One region of the Clostridium cochlearium genome, then DNA from elsewhere that is predicted to be linked to it. Evidence: predicted binding sites of a transcription regulator. Region 1 holds the regulator's gene; each other region holds the start of a gene.
The links. Region 1 encodes Rex, which represses fermentation and respiration genes when NADH is low (regulators of the CRP and FNR family bind a similar motif). Its sites were predicted from a motif close to ATTGTTAANNNNTTAACAAT; they were not measured.
Positions count from the first base shown of each region.

Region 2: a site for Rex is predicted at 4,125-4,144, ahead of CKV72_RS06375 (flavocytochrome c). Genes of this name have one in related genera too.
Region 3: a site for Rex is predicted at 2,673-2,692, ahead of CKV72_RS08405 ((2Fe-2S) ferredoxin domain-containing protein). Genes of this name have one in related genera too.
Region 4: a site for Rex is predicted at 3,947-3,966, ahead of CKV72_RS06185 (flavocytochrome c). Genes of this name have one in related genera too.

Region 1 covers NZ_LT906477.1:2,096,838-2,104,902, reverse strand. The annotation lists gene tsaD (tRNA (adenosine(37)-N6)-threonylcarbamoyltransferase complex transferase subunit TsaD) at 1-412, shown strand, start outside; gene proC (pyrroline-5-carboxylate reductase) at 429-1,241, shown strand; gene CKV72_RS10340 (hypothetical protein) at 1,284-1,463, opposite strand; gene CKV72_RS10335 (ABC-F family ATP-binding cassette domain-containing protein) at 1,441-3,354, opposite strand; gene CKV72_RS10330 (redox-sensing transcriptional repressor Rex) at 3,521-4,156, shown strand; gene CKV72_RS10325 (short-chain-enoyl-CoA hydratase) at 4,396-5,178, shown strand; gene CKV72_RS10320 (acyl-CoA dehydrogenase) at 5,192-6,331, shown strand; gene CKV72_RS10315 (electron transfer flavoprotein subunit beta/FixA family protein) at 6,349-7,128, shown strand; gene CKV72_RS10310 (electron transfer flavoprotein subunit alpha/FixB family protein) at 7,149-8,065, shown strand, end outside.
Region 2 covers NZ_LT906477.1:1,300,452-1,308,516, forward strand. The annotation lists gene CKV72_RS06355 (hypothetical protein) at 37-459, opposite strand; gene rpsA (30S ribosomal protein S1) at 527-1,690, opposite strand; gene CKV72_RS06365 (spore germination protein GerW family protein) at 1,855-2,199, shown strand; gene CKV72_RS12400 (FMN-binding protein) at 2,251-2,619, opposite strand; gene CKV72_RS06375 (flavocytochrome c) at 2,626-4,074, opposite strand; gene CKV72_RS06380 (response regulator) at 4,192-4,890, opposite strand; gene CKV72_RS06385 (ATP-binding protein) at 4,868-6,484, opposite strand; gene CKV72_RS06390 (D-alanyl-D-alanine carboxypeptidase family protein) at 6,659-7,783, opposite strand; gene CKV72_RS06395 (DUF2953 domain-containing protein) at 7,913-8,065, shown strand, end outside.
Region 3 covers NZ_LT906477.1:1,707,440-1,715,504, reverse strand. The annotation lists gene sdaAB (L-serine ammonia-lyase, iron-sulfur-dependent subunit beta) at 1-259, opposite strand, end outside; gene CKV72_RS08410 (cell wall-binding repeat-containing protein) at 375-2,549, opposite strand; gene CKV72_RS08405 ((2Fe-2S) ferredoxin domain-containing protein) at 2,722-2,970, shown strand; gene CKV72_RS08400 ([Fe-Fe] hydrogenase large subunit C-terminal domain-containing protein) at 2,967-4,691, shown strand; gene CKV72_RS08395 (SpoIIE family protein phosphatase) at 4,688-5,863, shown strand; gene CKV72_RS08390 (NADH-dependent [FeFe] hydrogenase, group A6) at 5,912-7,648, opposite strand; gene CKV72_RS08385 (NADH-ubiquinone oxidoreductase-F iron-sulfur binding region domain-containing protein) at 7,668-8,065, opposite strand, start outside.
Region 4 covers NZ_LT906477.1:1,258,643-1,266,707, forward strand. The annotation lists gene tnpC (IS66 family transposase) at 1-1,044, opposite strand, end outside; gene tnpB (IS66 family insertion sequence element accessory protein TnpB) at 1,134-1,484, opposite strand; gene tnpA (IS66 family insertion sequence element accessory protein TnpA) at 1,478-1,810, opposite strand; gene CKV72_RS06185 (flavocytochrome c) at 2,066-3,859, opposite strand; gene CKV72_RS06190 (TspO/MBR family protein) at 4,039-4,527, opposite strand; gene CKV72_RS06195 (hypothetical protein) at 4,670-4,888, shown strand; gene htpG (molecular chaperone HtpG) at 4,908-6,782, opposite strand; gene CKV72_RS06205 (chloride channel protein) at 6,950-8,065, opposite strand, start outside.

The DNA.
Region 1 (8,065 bases):
TAAGTTTCATGAAGAAAATACATTAGATTTTTCCTTTAGTGGACTTAAATCATCGGTTTTAAATTATTTAAACACTATGGAAATGAAAAAAGAAGAAGTAAATAGAGCAGATGTAGCAGCATCTTTTCAAAAAGCAGTAGTTGACTTCCTAGTAGATAACACTATGGAAGCTGCTAATATAAAAAAAGTAGATAGAATAGCAGTGGCAGGTGGAGTAGCTGCAAACTCTTGCCTTAGGGATACAATAGTTGAAGAAGGAAAAAAGAGAAATATAAAGATACTGTTTCCAAGCATTAAATTATGCACAGATAATGCAGCAATGATAGGAAGTGCAGCTTATTTTCAATTTTTAAAAGGTGAATTTTCAGATTTAAAATTAAATGCTATACCAAATTTAAAATTAAATAAATAAAATGGAGGGGATACATATGAAAAAAAATATAGGACTTATAGGTTGTGGAAATATGGCACAGGCTATGATTACAGGAATTGTTAGTTCTAAAATAGTTTTTGGAGAAAATGTATTTGTAAGTGATAAAGATGAGGAAAAACTAAAATACATAAAAGAAAAGTTTAATGTAAATATTTCAAAAGATAATAAAGAGGTAGCAGAGAACTCAGATATAATTATTTTAGCGGTTAAACCTAATAAGTATGGAGAAGTTATACAAGGAATAAAAGATTACGTAAAAAAAGATGTGATAATAGTTGTTATAGGAGCAGGCATAACTATAGATTATGTAGAAGAATCATTTGAAAAGAAGTTAAAAATAATCAGAACTATGCCAAATACTCCTGCTTTAGTAGGGGAAGGTATGAGTGCTATATGCTATAACGAATTAATTACAGAAAATGATTTAGAAGATGTAGTGAATATTTTCAAAAGCTTTGGTAAAGTAGAAATAATAGAAGAAGATCTTATGGATGCAATACCAGCTATAAGTGGCTCTTCACCAGCTTACGTGTATATGTTTATAGAAGCTTTAGCAGATGGAGCCGTATTAGATGGTGTTCCTAGAGATAAGGCATATAAAATGGCAGCACAATCTGTACTAGGAGCAGCAAAAATGGTATTGGAAACAGGAGAACATCCAGGAGAATTAAAAGACAGGGTATGTTCACCAGCAGGAACTACAATAGAGGCAGTATACTCTTTAGAAAAAAATAATTTTAGAGGAACCATAATGGAAGCAATGAGAAAATGTACTGATAAAACTCGTGAAATGTCTAAAAGAAAGTAAATTTTAAGCATGAGAAAAAGAGTTATACCAAAATGAATTAAATCATTTTGGTATAATTCTTTTTTCTTTTGATACATCTAAGTTAGTATTTTTTTTACAACATAAATTTTTATCACTATTTGAACTTAAATAATTTGTAAAATAAACCCCTATTAAAATGGTTATGGAACCAACTAAATGAATAATTGTTAGCTGTTCATTATAGGTAGTTTTCCCATTCATTGTAAAGTTCTTCTAGGGATTTTTCTATTTCCAGTATTTTTAAGTTTACTTCTTGAGATTTTTCAGGATTAGAATAGACTTCTTCTAAGCATAATTTTTCTTGAAGTTTTAATAGTTCATTTTCTTTAGAGGCAATTAATTCTTCTATATTTTTAGCTTTTAATTTAATTTGTTTTTGTTCTTTTTCTGCTTCACGTTTCTTCTTTTTCTCTATTTTAATCTGAGTTTTAGTCATACCTTCATTTTCTTCTAAGGATTCAAATCTAGATGGATTTTTCTTTTTTTCTATATAGTAGCTATAGTTACCTAAATATTCCTTGATTTCGTCTTCTTTTAGTTCATATATTTTATCTATAACTTTGTTTAAGAAATATCTATCATGGGAAATTACAAGAACAGTTCCATCATAATTTAAAATAGCATCTTCCAAGGCTTCCCTTGATACTATATCTAAATGATTTGTAGGTTCATCTAGAAGTAAAAAGTTAGCCTTAGATAGCATTAATTTTAAAAGATTTATTCTACATTTTTCCCCACCACTAAGTTTAGATATTTCTTTAAATACATCATCACCAGTAAATAGAAATGCAGCTAAGGCATTCCTAACTTCTGTAGTAGTCATATTAGGAAAAGCGTCCCAAACTTCATCTATTATTGTCTTATTAGGATCTAAATCAGATTGTTCTTGATCATAGTATCCTATAAATACATTTCTGCCTAATACTTTTTTACCTTTATCTGCAGATATTTTGTCCATTATTATCTTAAAAAGAGTGGTTTTACCTCGACCATTTTCTCCTATTAAAGCAGATTTATCGCCTCTTTTTATATCTAAGTTAATATTATTAAAGAGTTTTACGTCATCAAAGCTTTTAGCTAAATCTTCTATATGAAGAACATCATTACCACTTTTAATTGAAGCTTTAAATTTTATTTTTGCACTATTAGAATACATTATAGGTTTATCAATTTTATCTATCTTATCTAGAGCCTTTTGTCTACTTTCTGCAGCTCGTATACTCTTTTCTCTATTAAAAGATCTATATCTTTCTATAATTTCTTCTTGTCTTTTGATTTCAGCTTGTTGAGCTGAGTAAGCTTTCAACTGAGCTTCATAATCTTTCTTTTTAAATTCCATAAACTTTGTATAATTTCCATCAAAAGATTTAAATTGGTTGTTACAAATTTCCATAGTCTTATTAGTAACAGAGTCTAAAAAGTATCTATCGTGGGAAATTATTAGCAAAGTTCCTTTATGATTTTTTAAATATTCTTCCAACCATTCTATAGCATCTAAATCTAGATGGTTTGTAGGTTCATCTAATAGTAATATATCTGGATTTACAAGTAATAATTTACAGAGAGCTAAACGAGTTTTTTGCCCTCCACTTAATATATTTACAGGAGTATGAAAATCACTTTCTTCAAATCCCAATCCAGTTAGAACTCTATTAATTTCACCTCTATAAGTATATCCACCTCTTAAAGTGTATGTTTCTACAGCAGTTGTATAATTTTTGATAATTTTATCATGATATTCTGCATTAGAAGCATCATAAGGCTCATTCATTTTTTCTTCTAACTCTGATATTTTTTTCTCTAAGTCTATAAGATTTTTAAATACACATAACATTTCGTTATATATAGTTTTGGAAGATTCTATAGAATAATGTTGAGGAAGATATCCAATTTTTTTATTCTTTTCTACAAAAATTTCACCAGCATCATAATCTAATTCATTAGCTAATATTTTTAATAATGTAGATTTTCCAGAGCCATTAGGTCCTATTAAACCTACCTTTTCGCCATCTTTTATGTTAAAAGATATATTATGTAAAATATTATCTATACCATAACTTTTGCTAAGGTTTTTACAACTTAAAATAATCATTTACTTATTCACCTCTCACCTATAATATTCTACTATGTAAAAATAAAATTTTGTAGAGGTATTTTAAATTTGTTATAATTAGATAGTATGAAATCATATATTGTGATAAAATATATAATCAGTTAGTAACTATAAAAAATATGGTATTAAACTTAAGAGGTGAACTATGGATAAAAAAAGAAATATTTCTATGGCTGTTATAAAGAGGTTACCTAAATATCATAGGTATCTAGAAGAGCTGTTGAAAAATGAAGTAGATAGGATTTCCTCTAAGGAACTTAGCAAAAAGATAGGATTTACAGCATCACAGATAAGACAAGATTTTAATTGTTTTGGCGACTTTGGGCAACAAGGATATGGATACAATGTAAAGGAGCTTCATGCTCAAATAAGCAATATATTAGGATTAACTAAAGAATACAAATGTATTATCCTAGGTGGTGGAAATATAGGTCAGGCAGTAGCCAACTATAATAAATTTGAAAAACTTGGATTTAAATTAGAAAGTATTTTTGATATAAATCCTAAACTAGTAGGACTAAAAATAAGAGATATAGAAATAAAAGATATAGATACTTTAGAAGATTATCTAAAAGAGAATAATATCGATATTGGAATTATATGTGTCCCTAGTAGAAGCGCTCAAAAAGTATGTGATATTTTAACTAGAAATAATGTAAAAGGAATATGGAATTTTGCTCCTGTAGATCTAAAGGTTCCAGAGGAAGTCTTTGTTGAAAATGTACATTTAAGTGAAAGCTTACTAACATTAAGTTATTTGATGAATGAACAAGAAGGATAGTCATCAAATAAAAATAAGGTGCTTGTTGTAAACATAACAAGCACCTTATTTTTATTTGAAAGTTTTAATTTATTATAAATTTAGTAAAAGTTTGTATTGAAAATAAAACGAATAGAGTATATAATTATATTTAAGAAAAAGGAGTTATTTTTTTTGTGTGTATTTGTTATAATATTAACAAATAATTAATAAAATAGTTATTTGTTAATAAGCATGTAAAGTAGGAGGGAATTTATACTATGGATTTTAAAAATCTTATCCTAGAAAAGGATGGTAAAATAGCGGTTTTAACAATTAATAGACCTAATGCTCTAAACGCTTTAAATAGTGAACTGCTAAAAGAACTAGATTCTGCTATTGATTGTTTATCAGAAGATGATGAAGTATTAGCAGTGGTGCTTACAGGGGCAGGAAAAGCTTTTGTAGCCGGTGCAGATATAGGAGAAATGAAGGATCTTACTGTAAGTGAAGGTAGAAAATTTGGTACACTTGGAAATAAAGTATTCAGAAAGTTGGAAACCTTAGAAAAACCAGTTATTGCAGCAGTTAATGGATTCGCTTTAGGCGGAGGTTGCGAAATATCCATGGCTTGTGATATAAGAATTGCTTCTGAAAAGGCTAAATTTGGACAACCAGAAGTTGGTTTGGGAATAACACCTGGCTTTGGAGGAACTCAAAGACTAGCTAGATTAGTTGGACCAGCAGTAGCTAAGGAATTAATATATACAGCAGATATAATCGATGCAGAAGAGGCATTAAGAATAGGATTAGTTAATAAGGTAGTAGAAAAGGATGAACTTCTAGATACAGCTAAAAAAATGGCTAATAAGATAGCAAGTAATGCCCCTATAGCTGTGAAATTATGTAAATCAGCTATAAATAGAGGATTACAATGTGACATAGATACAGGGATAGCTTTTGAGGCAGAAGTATTTGGTGAATGCTTCTCTACAGAAGATCAAAAAGAAGGTATGACAGCATTTCTTGAAAAAAGAAAAGATAAATGCTTCAAAAATAGATAGGAGGTAGGAATAAATGAATTTTGCATTAACTAGAGAACAAGAATTTGTAAGACAAATGGTAAGAGATTTTACTGAAAATGAAGTAAAACCAATTGCCGCAGAGATTGATGAAACAGAAAGATTCCCTATGGAAAACGTTGAAAAAATGGCTAAACTTGGTATGATGGGTATTCCAATTCCAAAAGAATATGGTGGAGCAGGTGGAGATGTATTATCATACATCATAGCTGTTGAGGAATTATCAAAAGCATGTGCAACAACAGGAGTTATAGTATCAGCTCATACATCTCTTTGTGCAAGTTTAATATATGAACATGGAACAGAAGAACAAAAACAAAAATACTTAGTTCCATTAGCAAAGGGAGAAAAAATAGGAGCTTTTGGATTAACAGAACCTAATGCAGGAACAGATGCAGCAGGACAACAAAGTATAGCAATAGATATGGGAGACCATTATTTATTAAATGGATCAAAAATATTTATAACAAATGGTGGAGTAGCAGATGTATTTGTAGTGTTTGCTATGACTGATAGAAGTAAAGGAACTAGAGGAATATCAGCATTTATACTTGAAAAGGGAATGCCTGGATTCTCAATAGGAAAAGTTGAAGATAAAATGGGTATAAGAGCATCTTCAACAACAGAACTTATTTTTGAAGATGTTAAGGTACCAAAGGAAAACTTGGTAGGTAAAGAAGGAAGAGGCTTTGGAATTGCTATGAAGACTCTAGATGGAGGAAGAATAGGAATAGCATCTCAAGCTTTGGGAATAGCACAAGGTGCCTTAGAAGAAGCTATAACATACATGAAAGAAAGAAAACAATTCGGAAGACAACTTTATAAATTCCAAGGATTATCTTGGATGATGGCAGATATGAAAGTTGCAATAGAAAGTGCAAGATTTTTAGTTTATCAAGCAGCATGGAGAAAACAAAATGGATTACCATATTCAGTAGAAGCTGCAATGGCAAAATTACATGCAGCTAATGTTGCTATGGATGTAACTACTAAAGTTGTTCAATTATTTGGTGGATATGGATATACAAAAGATTATCCAGTAGAAAGAATGATGAGAGATGCTAAGATAACTGAAATATATGAAGGAACTTCACAAGTTCAACAAATGGTTATTTCAGGAAGCTTATTTAGATAATAAGGAGGTCAAAGTACATGAATATAGTTGTTTGCATAAAGCAAGTTCCAGATACTACAGAAGTTAAAATAGATCCAGTAACAGGAACACTTATAAGAGAAGGGGTTCCATCAATAATGAACCCAGACGATAAAAATGCATTAGAAGAAGCTTTAAAATTAAAAGAAAGTAATGGTGCAAAGGTAACAGTAATAACAATGGGACCAGCACAAGCAGAAGACGTTTTAAGAGAAGCGTTATCAATGGGAGCAGATGAAGCTATATTAATATCTGACAGAGCTTTTGCAGGAGCAGATACATTAGCTACATCAACAGCCCTAAGCGCAGCTATCAAAAAATTAGACTATGATATAGTATTCGCTGGAAGACAGGCTATTGATGGAGATACAGCACAAGTTGGACCTGAAATAGCAGAAAACTTAGATCTACCTCAAATTACTTATGTAGAAAAAGTTGAAGTAGATGGAGAAGAATTAAAAGTTAGAAGAGCTTGGGAAGATGGATACGAAAATATAAGAGTAAAAACACCTGTTCTTTTAACAGCAATAAAAGAACTTAATGAACCAAGATATATGCACGTAGCTCATATATTTGGAGCATTTGATAAAGAAATAAAAGTTTGGAATGCAGACTTTTTAGATGTAGATAAGTCCCTTCTTGGATTAAAAGGATCTCCAACAAAAGTTAAGAGATCAACAACAAAAGAAGCAAAGGGAAAAGGTGAAGTTGTAAACCTAACTCCAAAAGAAGCAGCACAATGTGCAGTAGCAAAACTAAAGGAAAAGCACTATATCTAATAAAATAGGAGGGATAAAAGATGAATATAGCAGATTACAAAGGTGTTTGGGTATTCGCTGAACAAAGAGATGGTGAATTACAAAAAGTTTCACTTGAACTTTTAGGAAAAGGAAGAGAAATTGCAGATAAACTAGGAGTAGAGTTAACAGCTCTTCTTTTAGGAAATAAAATAGACAGTATAGCAGAAGAATTAGTAGCATATGGAGCTGATAAGGTAATATATGCACAAAATCCTCTATTAAATCACTATACAACAGATGGATATGCAAAAGTTATATGTGATCTTGTAGCTGAAGAAAAACCTGAAATAATTCTTGTAGGAGCAACATATATAGGAAGAGATTTAGGACCAAGAGTTGCAGCAAGATTAAGAACAGGACTTACAGCAGACTGTACAGGACTTGACATAGAAGAAGGAACTAACAATCTATTAATGACAAGACCTGCATTTGGTGGAAATCTTATGGCCACAATAGTTTGTGGAGAACATAGACCACAAATGTCCACAGTTAGACCTGGAGTTTTTGAAAGACTTAAAAAAGATGCTGGCAGAAAAGGCGAAGTTAAAAAGATAGAAGCTAAATTAGAAATGTCAGATATAAGAACAAAAGTAGAAGATGTTGTTAAAATAACTAAAGATGTTATGGACATAGGAGAAGCTGAATTCTTAGTATCTGGTGGTAGAGGAATAGGATCAAAAGAAAACTTTGAACTATTAAAAGAACTGGCAGAAGTTCTTGGTGGAAGTGTAGCAGGATCAAGAGCTGCTATAGACAATGGATGGTTAGACAAGGATTACCAAGTAGGTCAAACAGGAAAAACTGTAAGACCAAAGGTTTATATAGCAGTAGGTATATCTGGAGCAATCCAACACTTAGCTGGAATGCAAGATTCAGATTATATAATTGCTATAAATAAAGATGAATCTGCTCCAAT
Region 2 (8,065 bases), 800 kb from region 1:
GTTAATAACTGCAAGTTTTTATTTACTTTAATTTAATTATTCTTCATCTAAGTCAAATTCTTCAAAGTCTACTTCTCTGTTGTACATCATAGGCTCCATTTCTCCACATTGTCCCATCATAGGGTGCATTCCATAGCATCCTCCAGGCATCATAGGATACATTCCACCACATCCACACATCATAGGACACATTCCATAATGCATTCCCTGATACATACCAGGCCACATGTTATCCTGCATACCACAAATATTTTCTCCCATGTACATAGGACTTGCACTGCTCATATCCTTACATACCATATCTTCTTTACTTTCTTTTGCCATTGGCATAATGTAATTTGGAGGACATAGTGGAGTTAGACCACACATATTGCAAAGCGGTCTATTCATACTATCCTCATCACACATACTATCCATATAGCAATCTTTCATGTAGTTACAAAACATATAATCCTTCATTACACACCTCAATTAAATTTTTACTACATTAATAGTATATGTAAGCTTAATTTCTTTGTTACTTCTTTTAGAATTTAAAATCTTTTAATTTATCACCTAAAATTTCTCCTAAAGATACTCCCTCTTCTTTGTCACTATACTTTTCTACTTCAACAGAATTTTTATTTTCTACTGCCTTCTTACTTAAAGATATTTTTTTATTTTCTTTATTTATATCTAAAATTTTAACTTTAATTCTATCTCCTACTTTTAATACTTCCTCAGGCTTTAGTATTCTCTCTTCACATATTTCTGATATGTGTAATAGTCCTTCTAATCCATCTTCAAGCTCTATAAATGCTCCAAATTCAACTAATTTTACTACTTTGCCTTCTTCTATAGTTCCTATTTTATGATTGTCTAATACTTTTTTCCAAGGATCTTCTTTTATATCTTTAAGAGCTAAACCTACTCTTTCTCTGTCCCTATCCACATTTAATACAAAGACTTCAACTTCATCTCCTTCTTTTACAACTTCTGAAGGATTATTAATTCTCTTCCAGGAAAGGTCATTTAAGTGTACTAACCCTTCTATTCCTCCAATATCTACAAATGCTCCAAATTTTACAAGTCTTACTACTTTACCGCTTATTTTCTGCCCTTCTTTTAGTGTTTTCCAAAGTTCTTCTCTCTTTTTGGATAGTTTTTCCTGCTCTACTTCTTTTGCTGATAGCACTAATTTATTTTCTTTTTTATTAAATTCAATTATTTTTACATCTTTTTCTTTTCCTAATAATTCATTTAAATCTTTTACAAACTTAGAAGAGATATGGGATGCTGGTATAAAAGCTCTAACTCCATTTATGTGAGTTATTGCTCCTCCCTTTACAATTTCTTCTATTTTTATTTTAAATACATTTCCTTCTTTGAAATCTTTTTCTATCTTATCTAAAGTTCTTATTTTATCCGCTATTTTCTTAGATAAAATAACATTTCCTTCTCCATCATTTAATTTAACTACATATACATAAATCTCTTCATCTTTTTTTAATTCTTCTTTAAAAGCTATATCCTCTAAATCCTCTTTTTTTATAATTCCATCTGCCGCATATCCTATGTTCACTAGTACCTCATCTTCAGATACAGATATTATTCTTCCTTTTACAATGTCCCTTTCTCTAATTTTTTTCATAGTTTTGTCTATTTCTTCCATCATATTCTCCATGGTTAAATCTTCATTTATTTTATTCATAGTAACTCACCCCGTTAATTTTCTAATATTCTAAATAAGCTAAATTTATTATATCAAATATTTTATAAATAGTACAATTCATTGATATAATATATTACAATTATGGGATAATTATAATATGTAATGTTTTATTCACTATTAATTAAAAGAAAGGATTGTTTTAATTGAATTTAAATAATATAGATGCTTTTATAAAAGAATTTCAAGATTCTTTTGATGAAAATATAATAATTGGGAATGAAATAAAAGTAGAAAATATTATATTAATACCTTTAATTAATATTTCCTTTACCTATGGAACATCTGAAAACTGTAATAAAATCAAAAAATTTATGAGAAATAAAGATAGAAAAAATAAAAACTTAGGTTTATATCTAGGTTCAAATGTATATGTATCAGGTGTTTTAATTATAAAAGATGGTGAAGTATCCTTCATATCTACTAAAGAAAAAACGCCTATAGAAAATATAAGTGAAAGTATAAGTAATTTTTATTCTAAAGATGCTTAAAGGAGATAAACAATTTATTTGTCTATCTCCTTTAATTATATTAATTTTATATTATTTTGCTTCCTTTAAAGCATTATTTACTGCTTCTTTTACAGCATTACTAGATACTGTAGCTCCACTTACTGCTTCTACTTTTTCTGTTCCTTGATTCTTAACTATTTCTGGAAGTACCTTTTCTTCTACACTGCCAAATATTCCATCAGTTTCTTTATGATCTGTTACTTTTACATCAGTAATTTTACCTTTTTCTACTTTAACTGAAACTGTTAGATCTCCATTGTGTCCTTTAGTTGTAGCTTTGTATTCTCCATCCTTGTATGCACTTTTACTTCCACAAGCTGTTAATGTTAAAACTGTTGCCACTGCTAAAATTCCTGTTATTAATCTTTTCTTCATATTAGATCTTCCTTCCCAATACATAAATTTTTACTTTGCTAATTTTGCTGCATTTTCTCCTGCTATTCTTCCAAATACTATTAGGTCTGCTAAAGCATTTCCTCCTAATCTATTTCCACCATGGATTCCACCAGTTGCTTCTCCTGCTGCATATAATCCTTTTATAGGTTGTCCATCCTTATTTAAAACTTCTGCATTTGTATTTATCTTTATTCCACCCATAGTATGGTGTACAGCTGGTTCTATTTCTATTGCATATAAATTTCCTTTTGCAAATTCAGTAGGCATATCAGCTCTATTAAAATCATTATCCTTTTTAGCTTTTACATATCCATTGTATGTATCAATTGTTTTCTTTAGTTCATCAGCATTTATTTTTAATTTTCCAGCTAAATCTTCTGGTGAATTTCCAACTGTTGTTAATTCCATTTCAATATATTTTTCTATAGCTTTTAAGCTTTTTCTAACATTTTCATCAAATACTAAATATGAAGTTTTTCCTTCTTGTTGTAAAATAGCCTTTGATACTACATCTCTTGTTTCCATTTCATTTACAAAACGTTTTCCTTCTCTGTTTACAAGTATAGCACCATTACCTCTAACTGCTTCTGTTATCATTATACCCTTTTCTGGTACAACTGTAGGATGTGTTTGAATTTCTTCCATTTGAGTTAATTGCGCTCCTAATTTTTCAGCCATTAAAATTCCATCACCTGTAGCACCTGCATGGTTTGTAGTTCCAAATCCTTTTAACTTATCATTGTATTTTACAAACATTTCTTCGCTGGCACCAAATCCACCTGTAGCTATTATAACAGCCTTAGCTTCTATTGTATATTCTTTCTCTTCTTTATCTACAGCTTTAACTCCTGTTATATTTCCCTTATCATCTTTAAGTATTTCTGTAGCTTTATTCATAGTTCTTACATCTATTTTCTTATCTTCTGCAGCTTTCTTTAAAGTTTTAACTATTTCTGATCCTACTGCACCACCACCTGTTGGCCTGTGTGCTCTATTTTCACTTGCTCCTCCAAGTCTTCCTACATCAGTTAAATCTGCTCCTAAATCAGCTAACCACTCTACAGCTTCTGCTGATTTTTCTGTTAAAAGTTTTACTAATTCAGGTTCTCCCTTATCATGTCCACCTTTCATAGTATCTTTATAAAATGTATCTACGCTATCTTGGATTTTCTTTTCTTTTTGGAACTTAGTTCCGGCTGCATTTATTCCTCCAGTAGCTCTTAGAGTATTACCTCCTACCATTGGCATTTTTTCTAAGACAATTACATCTGCTCCTGCATTTTTTACTTCTACTGCAGCAGCAAGACCTGCTCCTCCTGCACCAATAACTACTACATCAGTTTTTTCATTTTTACCTTCGCTTGTACTTGTAGTTTTAGTATTTCCACCACAGCCTGCCATAATTCCCATAGTAAGCATTGCTGTAGTTACTATAGCTGTAAGCTTTTTAAAATTCATTTGGCAATCCTCCCTTTATTTTGTCAAATCTCTTCATTTAATTACAGTTTATTGTTAAATTAATAACTTTTCAATATTAAATAAATATTGTTATTTTTGTTCATTTTGTTCTCAACTTTATTTAACTTTATACTTATGCTTAGGTCTTCCAACTTTACCGTACTCTAACTTAAAATCTAACTTACCTTCTCTCTGCATATACTCTAAGTATTTTCTTATAGTTATTCTAGCCATACCAAGCTTTTTTGAAATATCTTCTGCAGTAAAATAATTATGACTTTTACATATATAGTTCCAAATCTTTTCATAGGTAAATTTATTTAACCCTTTAGTTAAATGATCATCTTTTTTTAATATATCCTTTTTTTCATATTCCTCATAATTTTTATTGCTTATTAATTTATCTATTGTTGTTTGTTCTAATTCTTCTACATTTTCTAATTTTATATATTTATCTCTGTAATTTTTAAAGGTTTCTTCAAATCTATTAAAAGTAAAAGGCTTTATGATATAATCAATAGCACCATACATTAAAGCTTCTTTTAAAGAATCCTTGCTTCTATCTGCTGTTATTATTATAGCATCTAATTTTATTTCATCTTTTCTTAATTTTTTAAGAAACTCCAGTCCATTTTCTCTTGGAAGATATATATCTAAAAGAATTAAATCTAAGTTATTTTCTGATACTATATATTCATAAGCTTCCTTTAAGTTACTCGCTTTTTTACAAACTTTAAATCCCTCTATTTTTTTTAAAAATCTGTAGTTGATTTCCATAACCATTGGATCATCTTCAATTATCATTACATTTATCATATGTACTATTTCCTTTCATAGGTATATTTATAAACCAAGTTGTTCCACATTTATTAGAAATAAATTGTATATTTCCAAACTTATCTTCTATTATATTTTTCACTATATACATACCTAATCCTCTACTACCAGGCTTAGTTGAAGTATCCTTTAAATATATTTTATCATCAATTTCTTTTGAAATACCCACTCCATTATCTTTTACCATTAAAAATAGTTCTTTATCATCATTTCTAATTTCTATTTCTATTTTCCCAGTGCCATCAACTTTTACTGCATCTATAGAATTGTCTATTAAATTTCCTACTATAGAACAAATTTCTTCAGAATTCATTTTTATTGGAAGTTTTTCTAAAGAACTACTTTCTTTTATAATAAAATTTATTTTTTCTTCTTCACATTTATTGTATTTTGCTAGTAAAAGCCCCTGTAATGGTACGATTTTTATATTTTCATTTATTAGTTCACTTATTTCTCCTCTTTTATATGCCAATTCAGAAATATAATCTACCACCATATCATATTCTTCTATTTGAATAAGACCAGATATGGTATGAAGTTTATTCATAAATTCATGATTTTGTGCTCTTAGGGACCAAAGTATTTTTTTTGCTCCTGTTAATTCTTCTGCAAGTTCTTTAATTCTTGTTAAATCTTCAAAAGTAATAACTAATCCCATAAAATTTTCTTCTTTATCTTCCAATATACTATAATTACACATAAGGGTTGTCCCATTTTTTATTTTATTTTCTACATTCATTAAAGGCTCTTTAGTTTTTAAAACCTCTAATATACTTTCGTCTGACATATAATTAAGCACACTTTTTCCTAAATCTTTATTATTTATACCTAGGAGTTTTTCTGCACTTTTATTATAGTTCAAAATATTACCACTTTTATCAACAGCAATAATTCCATCTTCTACACTTTCTAATATAGCATCTTTTAAACTTAATAATAGTGCTATTTCTTTAGGTTCCAATCCGTAAATACTATCTTTTATGCTATAAGCTAATAAATAAGCTCCTAATATTCCTGTAATTAATCCTAGTAAAATAAAGGGAATGAATTTTGAAAGATTATTGTAAACTTCTAAGTTTACATTTCCTTTTAATATTCCAACAGATACAGCCCCTATTTGTTCTCCATCTTTGTAAACTGGTGCAAATCCTCTAATAGATACTCCCAAAGTTCCCTCAGCCTCTGATACATAAGATTCTCCCGAATTAATTACTTCTACATGATCTCCACCCTTTATTATTTTTCCTATATTTTCTTCTATAGGATGAGAATATCTTATGCCCTCCATATCTATTACTACAATAAAAGTTACATTGGTTTTTAATCTTACTCTTTCAACATAATACTGAAGAGCTAGAGAATCTTTTTTATTTAAATTTCTTTTTATTTCATCAGTCATAGCTAAAGTTTGAGCTAATCTTAAAACTTCTTTAGATCGTTCTTTTTCTATAAGGTTTTTCATTTCTTTAAAGGATAAATAACCTATAATTGAAATAACCGTTACCAATATAGTAAATACATACAAAGTAATTTTTATTTTTAAGGTTACTTTATCTCTTAATTTTGATTTCATTTAATTTAAATGTCTCCTCTCCAAATGTCAATTAATAACTCTTTCATAAGTTTCCACTCCTTTTTAAACATACATACAAAATTATTATATCAAATATTTATTATTGGTGGAAACCTTTGTTAGTAAAGAGTTAAGAATAAATAACTTTCTAAACTCTTTACTAACTGTCAATTGTTATCTAAAAAAATCTTTTAAGAAAAAAGATTTTTTTAAGATAGGTACCTTATAATTATTCTTTGCTACAAGATTTTCTGTAAATATGAGTTTATCTTCCTTAAATACATTTATGCTTCCAATTTTATCTCCCTTGTATACATTATTGTTTATTTCATTGGGTACATTAATTTTTACATTATATTTAACTCCTTTTTCTGTCGGAATTATTATATCTTCTTTGCATATAACTTCCATATCTTTTTTATCTTTAGGAGCTTTAGCTAAAACTTCCCCTTTAGAATACAATTTTTTATATTCATAATTTTTCTCAACATAATTGTTTATTTTTATAGTCTCTTTCCATCTCCCTGGACAATTAAAAAGCACTATTATTACTTCCCTTCCTGAAATATCTACAGAACTTACAAGACATTTACCAGCCCCTCCAGTGTATCCTGTTTTAACTCCTGTAGCATTTGGAAGCTGCCAAAGTATTTTATTTATATTATGGTAATCCCTTGAAAAACCATACTTTCCTTTGCTAATATCTTTTGTGCTAACTATTTCATGAAATAGAGGATGCTTTTTACTTTCTGATGTAAGTATAGCTAAATCGTATGCTGTTGAGTAGTGTTCCTCGCTATCTAATCCATGAGGTGAACAAAAATGGCTATCAATAAGACCTAAACTTGCTGCATATTCATTCATAAGTTTAACAAATTCTTCTTGGCTACCAGCTACTCCCTCTGCTATTGCTATTGCTGCATCATTTCCTGATCTAAGCATTAATCCAAATAAAAGTTCCTTTAATGATATCTTCTCTCCTTTTTTATATCCCACAACAGATCCTCTTATAGATGCTGCTTTAGGAGATATTTCTACCATTTTATCTAATTCTCCATATTTTAAAGTTACTAAGGCTGTTAGTATTTTAGTAGTACTTGCCATGGGCATAATAATTTCTGAATTTCTTTCTGCTAAAACTACCTTAGATTCAGAATCCAAAGCTATATAGGCTCTAGCATTTACATTTAATTTATTTTCTTCTTTATTTAATTCTGAATTTGCTAAAACTCCATAAGTATTTATATTTATAGTAACTATAAAGCATATAAAATATAAAAGTATTTTTTTTAACCTCACCTACAATACACCTCTTCTTATTATTGTTTTTATATAAATTTTATTGATCATTAATTTATTATTCCACATTTTTGTATATTTTTTCTCCGTTGGGATATAATTTCTAATATTATATGGAGGATGAATTTTATGTACATAGCTCTTATACTAATATTATCTTTAATCATTCTTTTATTTATTCCTATTCCAATAAAAATTTACATAACATATTGGGAAAATACCTTGTCTTTAAAAATAGGTAATAAAGTATTTTCTTTAGATAGATTAAAATTAAAAGATATT
Region 3 (8,065 bases), 390 kb from region 1:
TAGCAATTTTAAAAGAGTCTTTTAGACGATCGTCCCAAGGATCCATTCCTAGAATTCCAGCAACTAAAGCTTTGTCAGTTCCATGACCTTTGTATGTTTTAGCAAAGGAACCATGTAATTGAAAATCTACTTTTTTTATTTTCTCACCAGCAATAGATGCGGCTAATTTTGCAAGTCTTGCTGCACCAGCAGTGTGAGAACTAGATGGACCTATCATTATGGGGCCAACTATATCGAATACACTAAAATTTCTACTCATTAAAAAATCCTCCTTATAGAATTTATAAATTGGGCTCCAATACATTATAGACTATTTTTTGCAATAAATAAATCCCATGAGGAAATCTCATGGGATTTATATGTTAATTTGTAATTTATTTAATTTCTTCAGTTTCTTCTATGGTCATTAAAGAATTAAGAAATTCAAAATAATCTAAGGAATTATCTTTATTTGTTTCTGGTAGAGATACTTTTATACTATTGTCATTTATATTAGACATAGAATTGTTAAAGTTTATCTTCATTCCAATTTCTCCATTAGCAGTAGGAATAAAGTTTTTAAAGTTAACATTTATATCTATAACTCCTTCAGAAGATATAGGAATATTTTTGTCATCTAGATAAAACTTCATTTTTATGCCATCATTACCTAATAGATTTAAAGATTTAAATCCATCTATTGCTTTGTGCATAGCTAAAGAATTTCTAGGACTATTGCCTAATAGATTATCTATACTATTTTGTATTTCTTTTTTCATTTCTATCATTTCATCTTTATTTAATCCTTCAAAGTTCATAGATTCCATATATATATTCATATAAGATTTAATGAAAGTTGCAACTTCTTTATCCTCAAATATATTTAATATACTATTTCCACTATATCTTAGAAGAGTAGCTAAATTTTCATTATTTAAAGCTATTGAATAACAAGTTGTTTTTCTTCCGTCTTTTAAAGTAACGTTACCTTCATTTTTAACTACATCTAAATTAGGATTAAATTCAGAAGCAAATCTAAGAGAGATTTTTTCTAAAAGTTTTTCATTATCTTTTAAGAAAGATATTAATTTATCTGTATCCATACTAAATCCTGCTTTGCTTTCTTCACCAGGTATGGACATATTAAATGGATCTAATGTTATATAATCTTTATTTTTTAATTGGTCAAGAGATTTATCTTCTACATCTTTAAGTAAATCCTTTGGTATACCATAGGTTATTTTCATTTCTGGTTTTGCTTTATTTGAAACATTGGTATAAGCCCACATAGGGAAAGATAAATTTTTGTCTTTCATTGAACCACCTAATTTTAAATTAGCAGTGAATTCTTGTTTAACTTCATTTTCTGAAAGGGCTTCTAATTTACCATTAGTTTTAACAGTTATAGTATCTCCTATTTCCTTAGTGAAAGCATTAAAACCTGTTTGAATATCACTAGGAAGATTTTTAGAAGTAAATTTTATAGTAACATCAGACTGAGTTGCACAATTTTTTATTTCTTCAGCTTTTGCTAATTTATCCATAAATTCACCAGTAGCTTTTGAAGGTTCTTTAACTGAATTTAAGATACCTTCTATTGATTTATTTACGGAACCATTTAATCCAAGTATGAAAAAGTTTCTATAATTTGTAGAAGCTAAATAATCTTTTTCATTTTGAAAGTTCTTGTTATTAGTAAGTATTATAGGAGCATTATATTTACCTGCAAGAGCACTTCCAGATAAGGCATCTGCAAAATCCATGCCTGATGCTACAAAAGCATTATTAGATTTTATGTTAAATGCTTTATTTATAAGAATATTTGTTTCAAATCTATCATTACCATATATTCTAACAACATCATCTATTTTTAAATTCTTATTTATTTTATATAATTCTTCTTGAACCTTTTGAGAAATTAGATTTTCTGATCCTATTATATATACTTTTGATGGTTGTAATTTAGCTAATTGAGCTTTTAAATTACTTGGTATAGTATCTTTAGTAGTCATTATAACAGGATAGTCTTTTATTGCAGATATACTAGAAACACTTAAGGAATCTGCAAATCCATATCCATTAACTAAGAAAACAGGGGTACCCTTTGGGGCATTTATTTCATTTAAAACACTATTATTTGTTTCAAATCTATCTTTACCGCTTAATCTTTTAAATTTAAAGCCTGATTTTTTTACACGAGTTTCAACATCTTTGTTTATAGATGCTTCTCCACCAAGAAAATAAACAGTTCCAGACTTACTTAAATGCTTGTCTATATAACTAAAAGCATCTTTGTATTGACTATTACTGCCTCCTACTAAAAGTATAGGTGCATTTAATTTTTTTGATAATAAACTTGATACCAAAGCATCAAAAGGACCATTACCACTAGCTAAAATTACTTTATCTATGGTGCCATTTGAATATTTTTCAGCTATAAATTTAGCAGTTTCATAGCGATTTTTTCCTCCCAATCTATTGTCTACTTTAGCTTGAACCATAGATAAATTTGTAGTAGCAATTATGGTTGCTAAAGCAGCAGAAGAAAGGGCTTTATTAAATTTTTTCATTATAGAACCTCTCCTTTACCAAAAATTAATAAATAATACATTATAACTTAATTATTATATATATACACCTATATGACAAGGGATTTATGAAGAATTTAAGAAATAAAATAGTTATTTTATAAGATTGATAAAAAATTAACTATATGATAAAGTTGACTAGGGAGGGTTTTTTATGATTGAAATAAGTATATGTGTTGGAAGTGCCTGTCATTTAAAAGGAGCACCTTATATAATAAAGAGCCTTGGAAAATTAGTAGATAAATATAATGTAAAAGATAAAGTTAATTTAAAGGGAGAATTTTGTATGGGGGATTGTACCAAAGCTGTATGTGTAAGAGTTGAAGATAAAATTTATTCCCTTAATAAAGAGAATGTTCAAGAGTTCTTTCAAGAAATTATATTGAGGAGGATAGAAAAATGACGTATATGGATTTTTCTATGTCCAATTGTAAAAACTGCTATAAGTGTTTAAGATATTGTCCTGTAAAAGCAATAAAATTTGAAAATGAAAAAGCTAATATAGTGCAAGAAAGATGCATAAATTGTGGACATTGTTTAGAAATTTGCCCTCAAAATGCCAGAAGAATTTATAGTGATTTACCTATAGTTAAAAATGCTATATTGGCAAGAAAAAAAATAGTAGCTACTATAGCTCCATCTTTTTTTGGACATTTTGGAGAGAGCTATGGAAAAGTTTTATCTGCTTTAAAAAAATTAGGATTTAGTGATCTTCAAGAAACAGCTTTAGGTGCAGAAATTGTAACTAAGCTTTACCATGACTATATAAAAGGTACCAGTAAAAACAACTATATAACCACCTGTTGTCCATCTGTTAATCATTTAATAGAAAAATATTTTAGTGAACTTATAGATTACGTTATACCTATAAATACACCTATGATGGCTCATGGGAAAATAATAAAAAAACTTTATGGAGAAGATACATTTACAGTTTTTATAGGGCCTTGTATAGCTAAAAAATCAGAAGCTGATAATTACTTACTAAATGATAGGTTTATAGACGCAGTACTTACTTATGAAGAAATAGAAGAATGGATAAAAGAAGAGAATATAGATTTAAATAGTGAAAATCATATAGAAACCACTAATATAGCTTTTAAAAAAGGAAGAAGATATGCTATACATGGTGGAATAATACAGGCCATAGGAAATATTGAGGGAAAGAAATTAAAAAAAATATCTATTAGTGGAATAGAAGAGTGCATAGAAATTTTTGAGAGTATGAAAAAGGGATATTTAAAAAATACCTTAGTTGAAGTTAGTGCTTGTAAAGGCAGTTGTGTAGGTGGACCCCATTCTATAAAAAGAAATGGAGAATATTTCAAAAAATTATCAAGCATAAAAGAATATGTAAATAAGAAAGAAAATAATAAAATTAAAAGGTATATACAAGTTCCAAAGGATATAGATTTTACTGTAAAGTTTATGCCTAAGAACATTGAGGATAAAGTGACAACAGAAGAAGAAATAGAAAAAATAATGAACAGTATGGGCAAGTATAGTGAGGAAGATGAGCTAAACTGTGGTGTTTGTGGATATGATACATGTAGAGAAAAAGCTATAGCAGTTTATAATGGTATGGCTGAGACAAATATGTGTCTTCATTATATGCGAAATAAGGCAGAAAGTATGAGTAACTTTATATTTGAACACTCTGGTACTTGTGTTTTAGTATTAAATGGAGAATTAAAAATAAAGGAAATAAATCCAGCAGGAGAAGAAATGTTTACAGTGAAGGCCGAAAATGTTAGAGATAAGTCTATATCTGTATTAATGAATGAGGAAGATTTTAGAGAAGTAAAAAATACAGGAAAAAGCATAATAGGTAAAAAAATAATAGTGTCACAATATGATTTGGTTTTTATTGAAAACATTGTTTATTTACCTAAACAAGATATAATTGTAGCTTCTATGGCAAATATAGTGGAAGAAGAAAAAAATAGAAAAGAACTTTTAAAAGTTAAGGAGAACACTTTTAATGCAGCTCAAGAAGTAATAGAAAAACAGATGAGAGTAGCTCAAGAAATAGCAAGTCTCCTTGGTGAAACTACTGCAGAAACTAAAATCACATTAACTAAGTTAAAAAAGGTGGTGGAAGGAGAAGAAGGTGAAATTAGATGAAGATTTTTATAGATGTTGCTCACTGTAGTTTAACAAAATATGGAGAAGAACTTTGCGGAGATAAAGTGGAGATTGTAAAACTACCTCAGTGTACTATAATAGTTCTTGCAGATGGATTGGGAAGTGGAGTTAAGGCGAATATTTTGGCTACTTTAACTACTAAAATATCCGCAACTATGCTAAAAGAAGGGGCAGATATCTATGAAACTTTAGATACTATAGCTAGTACTTTGCCTGTATGTAAAGAAAGAGAAATTGCCTATTCCACATTCACATTAATAAAAATTAGTAATGAAGGCAAAGTATATATGGCTGAATATGATAATCCTAAAGCATTTATATTAAGCGGAAAACAAGAAAAAAATATTGGGAAAAAGAAACTAATAATAAATAATAGAAAAATCTATGAAAGTACTTTTAATGTTAAACCTGGTGACTCTATAACAATAGTAAGTGATGGAATAATTCATGCAGGCTTAGGAAATACCATGAATTTTGGATGGACATGGGATAATGTGTTAAATTATATACAAAGAAATATAGAAAATAAAAACGATGCCCACAGTATAGCAAAGGATTTAGTAGAAGTTTGTTGGGATTTATATGGTCATAAACCAGGAGATGATGCAACAGTGGTCAATATAAAAATAAAAAGACCAGAATATGTAGATTTATTTACAGGACCTCCTAAAAATAGAGAAAAAGATGAAGAGATAATAAGTAAATTTATAAATAATAGAGAAGGGAAAAAAATAATTTGTGGTGGAACTGCTGCTAACATCGCATCAAGAGAATTAGGTAAAAAACTTATAGTTGATTTAGATTCTTTTAGTGAAGATATACCACCTATAGCATTTATGGAAGGATTTGATTTAATTACAGAAGGAGTTATTACATTAAATAAAACCATAGAAATTATAAAAGAGTATAAAAAATCCTTATCTTTCCCAGGTAAATATTATGAAGTGAGTAAGGAGGATGGAGCTAGTAAATTAGCACATATATTATTGCATGAATGTACTCATTTAAATATATGGTCAGGAAAAGCTGTAAATCCTGCTCATCAAAATCCAGATTTACCAGTGGATTTAGGAATAAAACTAAAATTAGTAAAGGAATTAAAGGAACTTTTAAAATCTTTAGGGAAAGAGGTAAATTTAATAGAATTTTAAAATAAAGAGAACTTACTAAATTGCTGGCAAGTTCTCCTTAAATTTTAATTAATCTCTTTTCACATAGCTTGTATGAAGTAATTTATGAGCTTTTTCACCATAAGGTTCTCCTAAGAATTCATCATATAATTTTTTTATAAAAGGATTTTCATGAGACTTCCTTATTATTTTATTTTGATCTTCTCTGTATAGGGCTTCAGCTCTTTTTTGTAATATACTAATATCTTCATGAATGTAAGGCTGTCCAGCACCATCAATACACCCACCAGGGCAAGCCATTATTTCTATCATATGGTAATGAGCCTTACCTTCTTGTATAGCTTTTAAAAGTTTTCTAGTATTTCCAAGACCGCTGGCTATAGCTACTTTTATATCCTGATCCTTAATTTTTATAGTGGCTTCTCTAATTCCATCAAATCCACGTAATGCTTCAAAATTTACATATTGAAGTTCTTCTTTAGTTATCCATTCATAAGCTGTCCTAAGAGCGGCTTCCATAACTCCACCAGTTACACCAAATATAGTTCCTGCTCCTGTGGACTCACCAAGGGGATTATCAAAGTCTTCATCTTGTAAAGAATTAAAATCTATTCCAGCCTCTTTAATCATTTTTGCCATTTCTCTTGTACTTACAACTATATCCACATCAGATATACCATTAGTACTCATTTCAGGTCTATTAGCTTCGTATTTTTTAGCAAGACAAGGCATTAAAGATACTACAATTAAGTTTTTAGGATTCACACCCATAAGATCTGCTAAATAGGTTTTAGCTATAGCTCCAAACATTTGTTGAGGTGATTTACAAGTTGAAGGTATATCTAATAAGTCATTGAAATCATGTTCAAAGAATTTAATCCAACCAGGGCAACAACTTGTAAGCATAGGAAGTTTACCATTGTTTTCAAGTCTATGAATAAGTTCAGAGGCTTCCTCTATTATGGTTAAATCTGCAGCAAAATCAGTATCAAAAACTTTATCAAAGCCAAGAGATCTTAAAGCGGCTACCATTTTCCCAGTAACTACTGTACCTGGTTCTAATCCAAATTCTTCACCTAATGCAGCACGAATTGCAGGAGCAGTTTGAATTATTACAACTTTTTCATCATCATTTAACACATCCCAAACTTTTGATGTATTATTAACTTCTGTTAATGCACCAGTTGGACATACAGCAACACATTGGCCGCAGAAAGTACAGTTGGTTTCTAACATAGGACTTTCAAAAGCAGGGGATATAACTGTTTCAAAACCTCTATTTACTGGAGATAAAACTCCTACAGTTTGAACTTCATTACACATGGTTACACATCTTCTACATAGAATACATTTATTTAAATCTCTAACTATAGAATAGCTAGAAACATCTTTTTTAAAGGTATTTTGAGCTCCTTTATATTTAATATCTTTTATACCCATATCTGCTGCTAATTGCTGTAATTCACATTCTGTATTTTTTTCACATAGCAAACAATCTTGAGGATGGTCTGATAAAAGTAGTTCAACCATTGTTCTACGAGCTTTAATAGCTTTTATGGAATTGGTTTTAACTACCATGCCATCCACTACAGGAGTACAACAGGCAGGAGCTAAATTTTTACGACCTTCTACTTCTACTACGCAAACTCTACAGGAACCAGGGTGATTTTCATGCTTATTATCATGTATTTTTAAATGACATAAAGTTGGAATATTTATATTAAGTTTTTTTGCAGCATTTAATATAGAGGTCCCTTCTTCTACCAAAATTTTCCTATTATTTATAGTAATAGTTATTAAATTCAACGCAAACACCTCTTTTTCTTTATTTTCTTATAATAGCTCCAACAGGACAAGAACTATAGCAGGAACCACATTTTATACATTGATCCTGAATTATAGTATGTTTTTCCTTTACCTTTCCATCTATACAGGATGCAGGACAAATTCTTGCACATTTTGTACAACCAATACAACTATCTGTAATTTCATAACTAAGGAGATTTTTACAAACACCAGCGGGACATCTTTTTTCTTTTACATGGGCTTCATATTCATCCCAGAAATATTTCATTGTACTTAAAATAGGATTAGGAGCAGTTTGACCTAGTCCACAAAGAGAAGTATCCTTTATGGTCTGAGATAATTCTTTTAATTTTATAAGATCTTCTTCTGTACCTTTACCTTCTGTTATTTTAGTAAGTATTTCTAAAAGACGTTTGT
Region 4 (8,065 bases), 840 kb from region 1:
ATATCTTCTTATGTGAGCCAAGCAATATACTCTTGTAGCTCCGCTAACGGAATTGTATCCATTATATCCATCCGTTTGGAGAAAACCTTTAAAATCTCCTAAGAAATTTTTAGGGCAAGAGCTTGATCTAGTGCTTTGGTAATCATATAAGATCACAGGCTTAGAGTTAGTATTACTCATATATAACCACATGTACTTTTTAGATTTAGAATCTTTGCCATTATCATTAATTACTTTAAGAGTAGTTTCATCAGCATGAATGTAATTACGGCTAAGCAATTCTTTTTTCATATGGTTATATATCGGCTCTAAAGCATCTGCTGCAGACATAGTCCAATTGCATAGAGTTTGCCTTGAAAGAGTAGCTCCCATCATATCAAAGTAAGTTTCTTGCCTATATAGTGGCATTGCATGTTGATATTTAAGTATTAGAGTATGTGCAATTAACTCATTTGAGGCCATGCTATTATAAAAAATTGTTTTAGGGGCTTCTGGTGAAATTATTTTACTTTCACCAGTGGCTCTTTCGCATGTTTTACAAGCGTAGCTATAAATAACATGATCCTCAATTATTAATTTAGCAGGAATGTATTTAACAATCTCTTTTCTAGATTTAACTCCGATAGGAGTAAGCTTTTTACCACATTCTCTGCAGTTAAGATCCTCACCTTCTAATTTATGTTCAACAACAACTCTTTCCAAATTAGCTAAATTATCTTTCTTTCCAGTATAATTGCTTTTCTTAGCTCTTTTATATGTAATTTCCTCTAAAGTAGGTTCTTCTACCTTTGAATCACTATGTTTTTCAGCCTCGTTAAAAAAAGATAATTGATTAACATCTACTTGTTCACTGGATGCTCCAAATATCTTTCTATTTCTATTAGATATAACACCTTTTAAGAATTCTAATTCATTTTTAAGTTTTCTTATTTCTTCATCTTTTGAGCTTAATTCTTTATCTTTTTCATTAATTTCATTTTCCATTTTTTCAATTAATGCTTTTGTATTTTCATCAAGCTCATTAGTTAAAAATTCGTGACTCATAGTTACCCCTTTAGCTTTATTTGATATTTCTATTATACCACAAAACCCTTGAAATTACTATACTTCAAGGGTTCAAAGTTGATATTTTTTTAATAATAGTTACTTGCTTTTACAGGTTTAAATTTAGATTTTGTTCTTACTTCATAGCCTTTTAAAAGCCAACGTAATTCATCAATATTAATCTTTAATGCATCGGCAGCTGTCGCTGGCCATTTGAAGCGATTAGCTTCTAAACGGTGATAATATAGCCAAAAACCTTCGTCAAAGTGAAGAATTTTTAATTTATCCATTTTCTTGTTGCAAAAAACAAATAGTGCTTTATCAAAAGGATCTAACTTAAATTGGTTTTGCACTATCATAACTAAACCATCAATACTTTTTCTTAAATCCGTATAACCGCAGGCAAGATAGACTTTTTCTACCTTATCTATATTTAACATTTTAGAATTAACTCCTTAATTATTGCTGTTATTAAAGTAGCTTCGCTAACAGGAATAAGGATATTAGCATTGCCTACATTAATTTTTACTTCTTTTAATGTAGATTTATTTTCTTTAGTATTATCAACTTTACTATTCAAAGAAATAGGCTGAAAAACAGGTTCTTTACTTTCAATTGCCTTTTCTACTCTTTTTTTATGGTAATAAAATTGACTCTTATTAAGGTTATTCTCAGCACAGAAATCTTTCACTGTTATTGTATCTTTAACAGAGTTAAATTTATTTAAATATTCCTCCCAAGCATCATTATCTAATTTTTTATACATAAGTAAACCTCCCATTGATAATCTTTTACTTAAGTTTATCAATGAGAGGGTATGTTTTCTAGATACTTAATTTTTGACGCTTACTACAGAAGAAATATTATCTAGTACAGAAGAAATTAACGACACCATTAATGAACTAAAAGTATTTGTACAAAGATATCAATAATTTCATAAAATGTTGTGTACAAGCTAACATTAAAAAAGGAACCATCAAAATAATGATGATTCCTTTTTTAATATTAAATTGCTACTGTTTTATTTAGCCTTTGCTGCATTTTCACCAGCTATTTTACCAAATACTGTTATATCAGCTAAGGCATTTCCTCCTAAACGGTTGCTGCCGTGTATGCCACCTGTTACTTCACCTGCAGCATATAATCCTGGAATTACTTTTCCATCTTTACCTAACACTTCAGCATTTTTATTGATTTCAATACCTCCCATAGTATGATGAACTGTAGGCATACGAGGTCCTGCATAAAATGGTGCAGTATCTATTTTTTTATCAAATAAAGTTCTTCCAAAAGAATCTTTACCACTATCTACTGCTTTATTAAATTCTTCTACTGATTTTACAAGATTTGCAGGATCAACCTTAATCTTTTTAGCTAACTCCTCTAAGGTATCTGCTTTAAATGCTCTGCCTTGTTCTATAAGTTCTTCTATAGTTTCATTAAAGTTGTTAGTTGTTTCAGGTGTTGGATAATTTTTATGATCAAGAACTACCCACATATAAGCATCTTCTTGTTCTAAAAGTGCCTTTGTCATAACATCTCTACGAGCACCTTCGTCTACAAAACGCTTTCCAGATTTATTTACAAATATACGATTTTCAACACCTTGTTCAATATTTCCGCTTAAACTTCCAGTGTTAGGATCACCCATTGGTAATAATTGAAGGTTTTCCATACCAACAAGGTTTGCCCCAACAGCTTCTGCTAAAACTATACCGTCTCCTGTAGCTCCTGGATGATTTGTACTTTTAACTTTAGTAAGTGAAGGCCAAGTTTTATTATATTTATCTACCATCTTGCTATTACCAGCAAATCCACCTGCTGCTATAACTACTCCATTTTTAGCATGTATAGTAAGATTTTCTTCTAATCCCTTTGCCTTAATTCCTACAGCTTTACCATCTTTCATTATAATTTCTGTTGCTTCTGTATCTAGTAGTACTTTAATACCATCATTTTTATCAATATATTTAGAATAAGTATCTATAAATCCTGTTCCTACTGGAGATGATGGCTTATGAGCTCTTGGCCACATTCCTCCTAAAACAGTAAATACTTTATCATTAAATTTCATACCTAAACCTTCTAACCATTCAACAGCAGGATAAGCATTTTCCACAAGAGTTCTTATTAATTCAGGGTTGCCTAGCTTGTCTCCTCCTTCATAGGTTTGAGTATAGTGTTTATCTATAGAATCCTCAATTCCTTGTGCCTTTTGTCTTTTTGGGTCTACTGCATTAAATGCTCCTCCTGAAAGAATTGTATTTCCACCAAGTCGTGGCATTTTTTCAACAAGTATAACCTTTGCACCTTTTTGGTTTGCAGATACTGCTGCTGCAAGTCCTGCACCGCCTCCACCAATTACTACTACATCAGTATTATGTTCCACAGCTTTTCTAGATACTTCTTTCTTTTCTTTTTTAACCTTTAAAGCCTCCATGTCTACTTCTGATTGTTTTAAGGCATTAGTAACTGCTGAGATAATAGCATGACTAGTAACTGTTGCTCCTGATATTGTATCTACAGCTAAACTTTGATCATTAATAATTGCCTTAGGTATTCTTTCTATGGCTGGATCTGAAATACCTGGAGTTTCTTTATGTTCAAGCATTTTAATTTCTTTTATGGACTCTTTGTCCACTGTAACTTCTAATTTAAGCTCACCATTATGTCCCTTTGAGGTTCCTTGATATGTGCCTGGTTTAAATGATATTCCCTTTTTATCATCCTTAGATTGACAACCAATTAATGATGTCACTAGTGTAAGGCAGAATACCAAACAAAGAATTTTTTTTAATGATTTTAATTTTTTCATGTTTTTCCCCCTATCTTTACAGTACGTAGTCGTTTTCAAATATATAGTAAACTACCTATATTTGGACTTACATGATTATTGTACCTAATTGTTAATATTCTGTCAATATTATATTTATTTTGGTAACATTTAACATTAAAAGAGATAATTCCACTTTAAGAATTATCCCTTTTATTTAATCACCTATTTAATATCCATATAGCACAATTTAATATTCCTGCAAAGCTTACCCATATAGCATAAGGTATCATTAAATAGGCTGCTATTTTATCCAATTTATAAAATTCAAATATAGATAATAAAATGAATACAAGTAATATTAATAATTCTAAAAAAGCAAATCCATAAAGTTTAAATCTAAAAAATATAATTGCCCATAAAAAATTTAAGGTTAGCTGTATAATAAAATATATAACTGATTTATTTATATTTTCCCCTTGTTTTCCTTTTATTATTATTCTATAAAAAGCTAGTGCCATTAAAAAATATAGTATACCCCAAACTATAGGAAATATCCAACCTGGTGGAGAAAAAGATGGTTTTACAAAATCATTATAAGTATTTTGATTAGACATGCCTAATCGTCCTGATAAAAAACCAACTCCCTGTATAAATATAATAATTAATAAAAGTAATCCTATATTCTTTTCTTTACTTGACTTAACCATTTCACTCCTCCATTTTTATTAATTATATTATATATAACCAATATAATAACTACAAACTTCTCTTAATATTAACTATATTCTATTAACAAAGTTTCATTCCATGGCATTAAATATAGTATATGTTATAAAGGAGTTGTATATAATGGGAGGTTTCAACTGTGCAAGTCCTGAGGAATTATCCTTTATTGCTAATATAATAGCTCTGGAATTATCTGCTGGGAAAAGTGCTGATGAATTAAATGTTCTTGGAAATCTTATTGTTGCAATTGGTAGCCTTATGTTGGTTATGGCAGCTCAAAAACAAAACCTTGAAAGTTTATCTAAAGATAATAACAATAAAAAAAGAGGTAGTTCTAGTTAAAAGCTACCTCTTAAATAAATTATTTAATTAATTTACATACATCATTTGCAAATTGTACAGGATCTTCTATTGGAAGTCCTTCAATAAGTAAAGCTTGATTGTATAGTAAATTTGAAATCATTTTTAATTTGTCTTTATCATCTTTAAAAGCACTTTTAATTGTATTAAACATATCATGATTTGTATTTATTTCTAATATTTTATCAGCCTTTATATTTTCATTATTAGGCATCATACTAAGTACTTTTTCCATTTCAATTGATATATCTGAAGCATTAGCAAGACAAACTGGATGACTCTTTAATCTTTTAGATGCTCTAACTTCTTTTACTTTTCCATTTAAAACATCCTTCATAAATTCAAATATTTCTTTATTTTCATCATTTTCCTTTTGGTCATCTTTTTCTTCAGCCTCAAATCCTAAATCCTTACTATATACTGATTTAAATTCTTTTTCTTTGTAATTCATAAGCATTTTAATTGCAAATTCATCTACTTCATCAGTGAGATATAGTATTTCATATCCCTTATCTCTAACCATCTCTGTTTGAGGTAATTTTTCAATTTTATCTATATTTTCTCCTGGAGCATAGTATATATATTTTTGATCTTCTTTCATACGAGAAATATATTCATCTAATGTTACAAGTTTCTTTTCAGTAGAGGAATAAAACATAATTAAATCTTGTAATGTATCTTTGTTAGCTCCAAAATCTGAATATATACCATATTTTAATTGCCTTCCAAAATTGTTGTAGAATTTAATATAGTCTTCACGATGATTTTTAAGCATGGATAAAAGTTCACTTTTTATTTTTTCCTTTATATTTTTTGCAATAAGTTTAAGTTGTCTATCATGCTGTAGTAATTCTCTTGAAATATTTAAAGAAAGATCTTCTGAGTCAACTAAACCTTGAACAAAACTAAAGTAATCTGGCAATAGATCTCCACACTTTTCCATTATCAATACACCATTTGAATAAAGCTCAAGTCCTTTTTCAAAATTTCTTGTATAAAAATCATATGGTGTTGTAGATGGTATAAAAAGTAGTAATGTATATGACACTAACCCTTCAACCTTTGATCTAATTGATTTTAATGGCTTATCATATCCAAAATGTTTATCCATATAAAATCTTTCGTAATCTTCAGTTTTCACTTCATTTTTATTCTTTTTCCAAATTGGAATCATGCTATTTAAAGTTTCATCTTCAATATAATCTTCATATTCGTCTTTAGTTCCTTCTTTTAATTTGCTTTTCTTCATATGCATTTTAATTGGATATTTTATAAAATCTGAATACTTTTTAACTAGATTTTTTATAGTATATTCTTCCAAAAATTTATCATAATTTTCATCATCAGTATTTTCTTTTATTTTTAATATGATTTCAGTACCAACTTCATCTTTTTCGCATTTTTCAATTTCGTAGCCCTCTACTCCTTTTGATTCCCATTTATATGCTTCATTAGAATCCATAGAACGGCTTTTTACAATAATTTTATCCGCTACCATAAATGCAGAATAGAATCCAACTCCAAATTGACCTATAATATCTATTCCCTCTTTTTGTTCCATTTCATTTTTAAATGCAAGGGATCCACTTTTAGCAATAGTTCCAAGATTATTTTCTAACTCTTCCATAGTCATACCAATACCTGTGTCTATAATTGTAAGAGTTCTTTCTTCTTTATTTGGTAAAATTCTTATGTAAAAATCTTCTTTATTAAAACTTATATTCTCATCAGTAAGTGATCGATAATATCTTTTGTCAATAGCATCACTTGCATTGGATATAAGTTCCCTTAAGAATATTTCTTTATTTGTATAAATTGAGTTAATCATTAAATCTAGTAATCTTTTTGACTCTGCTCTAAATTGTTTTACTGCCATTTTATCATTTCCTTTCATTATAATTTATTAAAATATGAAAGGCCCATGCCTTTTTAAGCTTTTTATTAGCACTCTTCTTTATTGAGTGCTAATTTTATTTTACCAATTTAGATAATTTTGTCAAGTCAGCTTTTGTTCAGCGAACAGCAAATAATGAATAATTATGGTTAATTTTCTTTTTTAAAAAATTTATTTTTTACTTTAATATTTTTTTCAGCTTTAAATATTTCAGAGTTCGTATCAATATACAATGAAGGAGTTTTACTTTTTGCTAGTATTTGAGTTGGATAAATACTTTTATGTCCTACTATTAAATAACCTACAACGCATACTACTGCAGCATATATGCCAACTTCTGATCCAAATAGTTCCATGCACATAACTATACCTGCTATTGGAGTATTAGCACAAGTTGCCATAAAAGCTACCATGCCAACAGCTGCATAAAAGGTAACACTACCACTAACTACAGAAGCCCATAAATTTCCTATAACTGCTCCTACAAAAAGCATTGGTGTAAGAATTCCTCCACTACCACCAGAGCCTAATGTTATAGCTGTAGCTATAGATTTCCATATAAAATCTGTAGGTCTTACACTGTATCCCATAACAGCTTTATTTATTATCTCCTCTCCTATACCTAAATAATCTGTAGTTCCTGTTATAAATATTATTAAAATTATAAGAACACCACCTATTATTCCTTTAATTGGTGGATATACTTTTATTTTTTCAAATAATTTTTCTACAAAAGTAACAAATCTTATGAAAATTACAGAAAGTACTCCTATAATTATTCCAAATAATATCATTCTCATAAGCATTCTGCTTCCACTAAATTTTTTCATATCAATAAAATAAGTAATTAATGGTTTTGTTTTTAAAAACTTCCCCACAAAAAAGCTTGTAAAAGCTGCTATTAAAGATGGGAATAAAGATATGTATGAAAATTGCCCTATATACAATACTTCTGAAGCAAATATTGCTGCTCCCACTGGAGATCCAAATACTCCTACAAACCCTGAGGCCACTCCGCAAACTGCTAATCTTTTGCTGTCTAAATCCTTTAATTTAAATATATCTGATACCTTTGAAGCTATACCCGCTCCTATTTGAGTTGATGGTCCCTCTAATCCTACAGAACCACCACAAGCTAAAGTTATAACTGTAGTTAATAATTTAACTGGCACAACTTTTATATCCATTTTACCATCATATCTATTAATTGACTCTATCGCTTTCTCTGTACCATGTCCCTTAGCATCTGGTGCTAATTTAGTAAC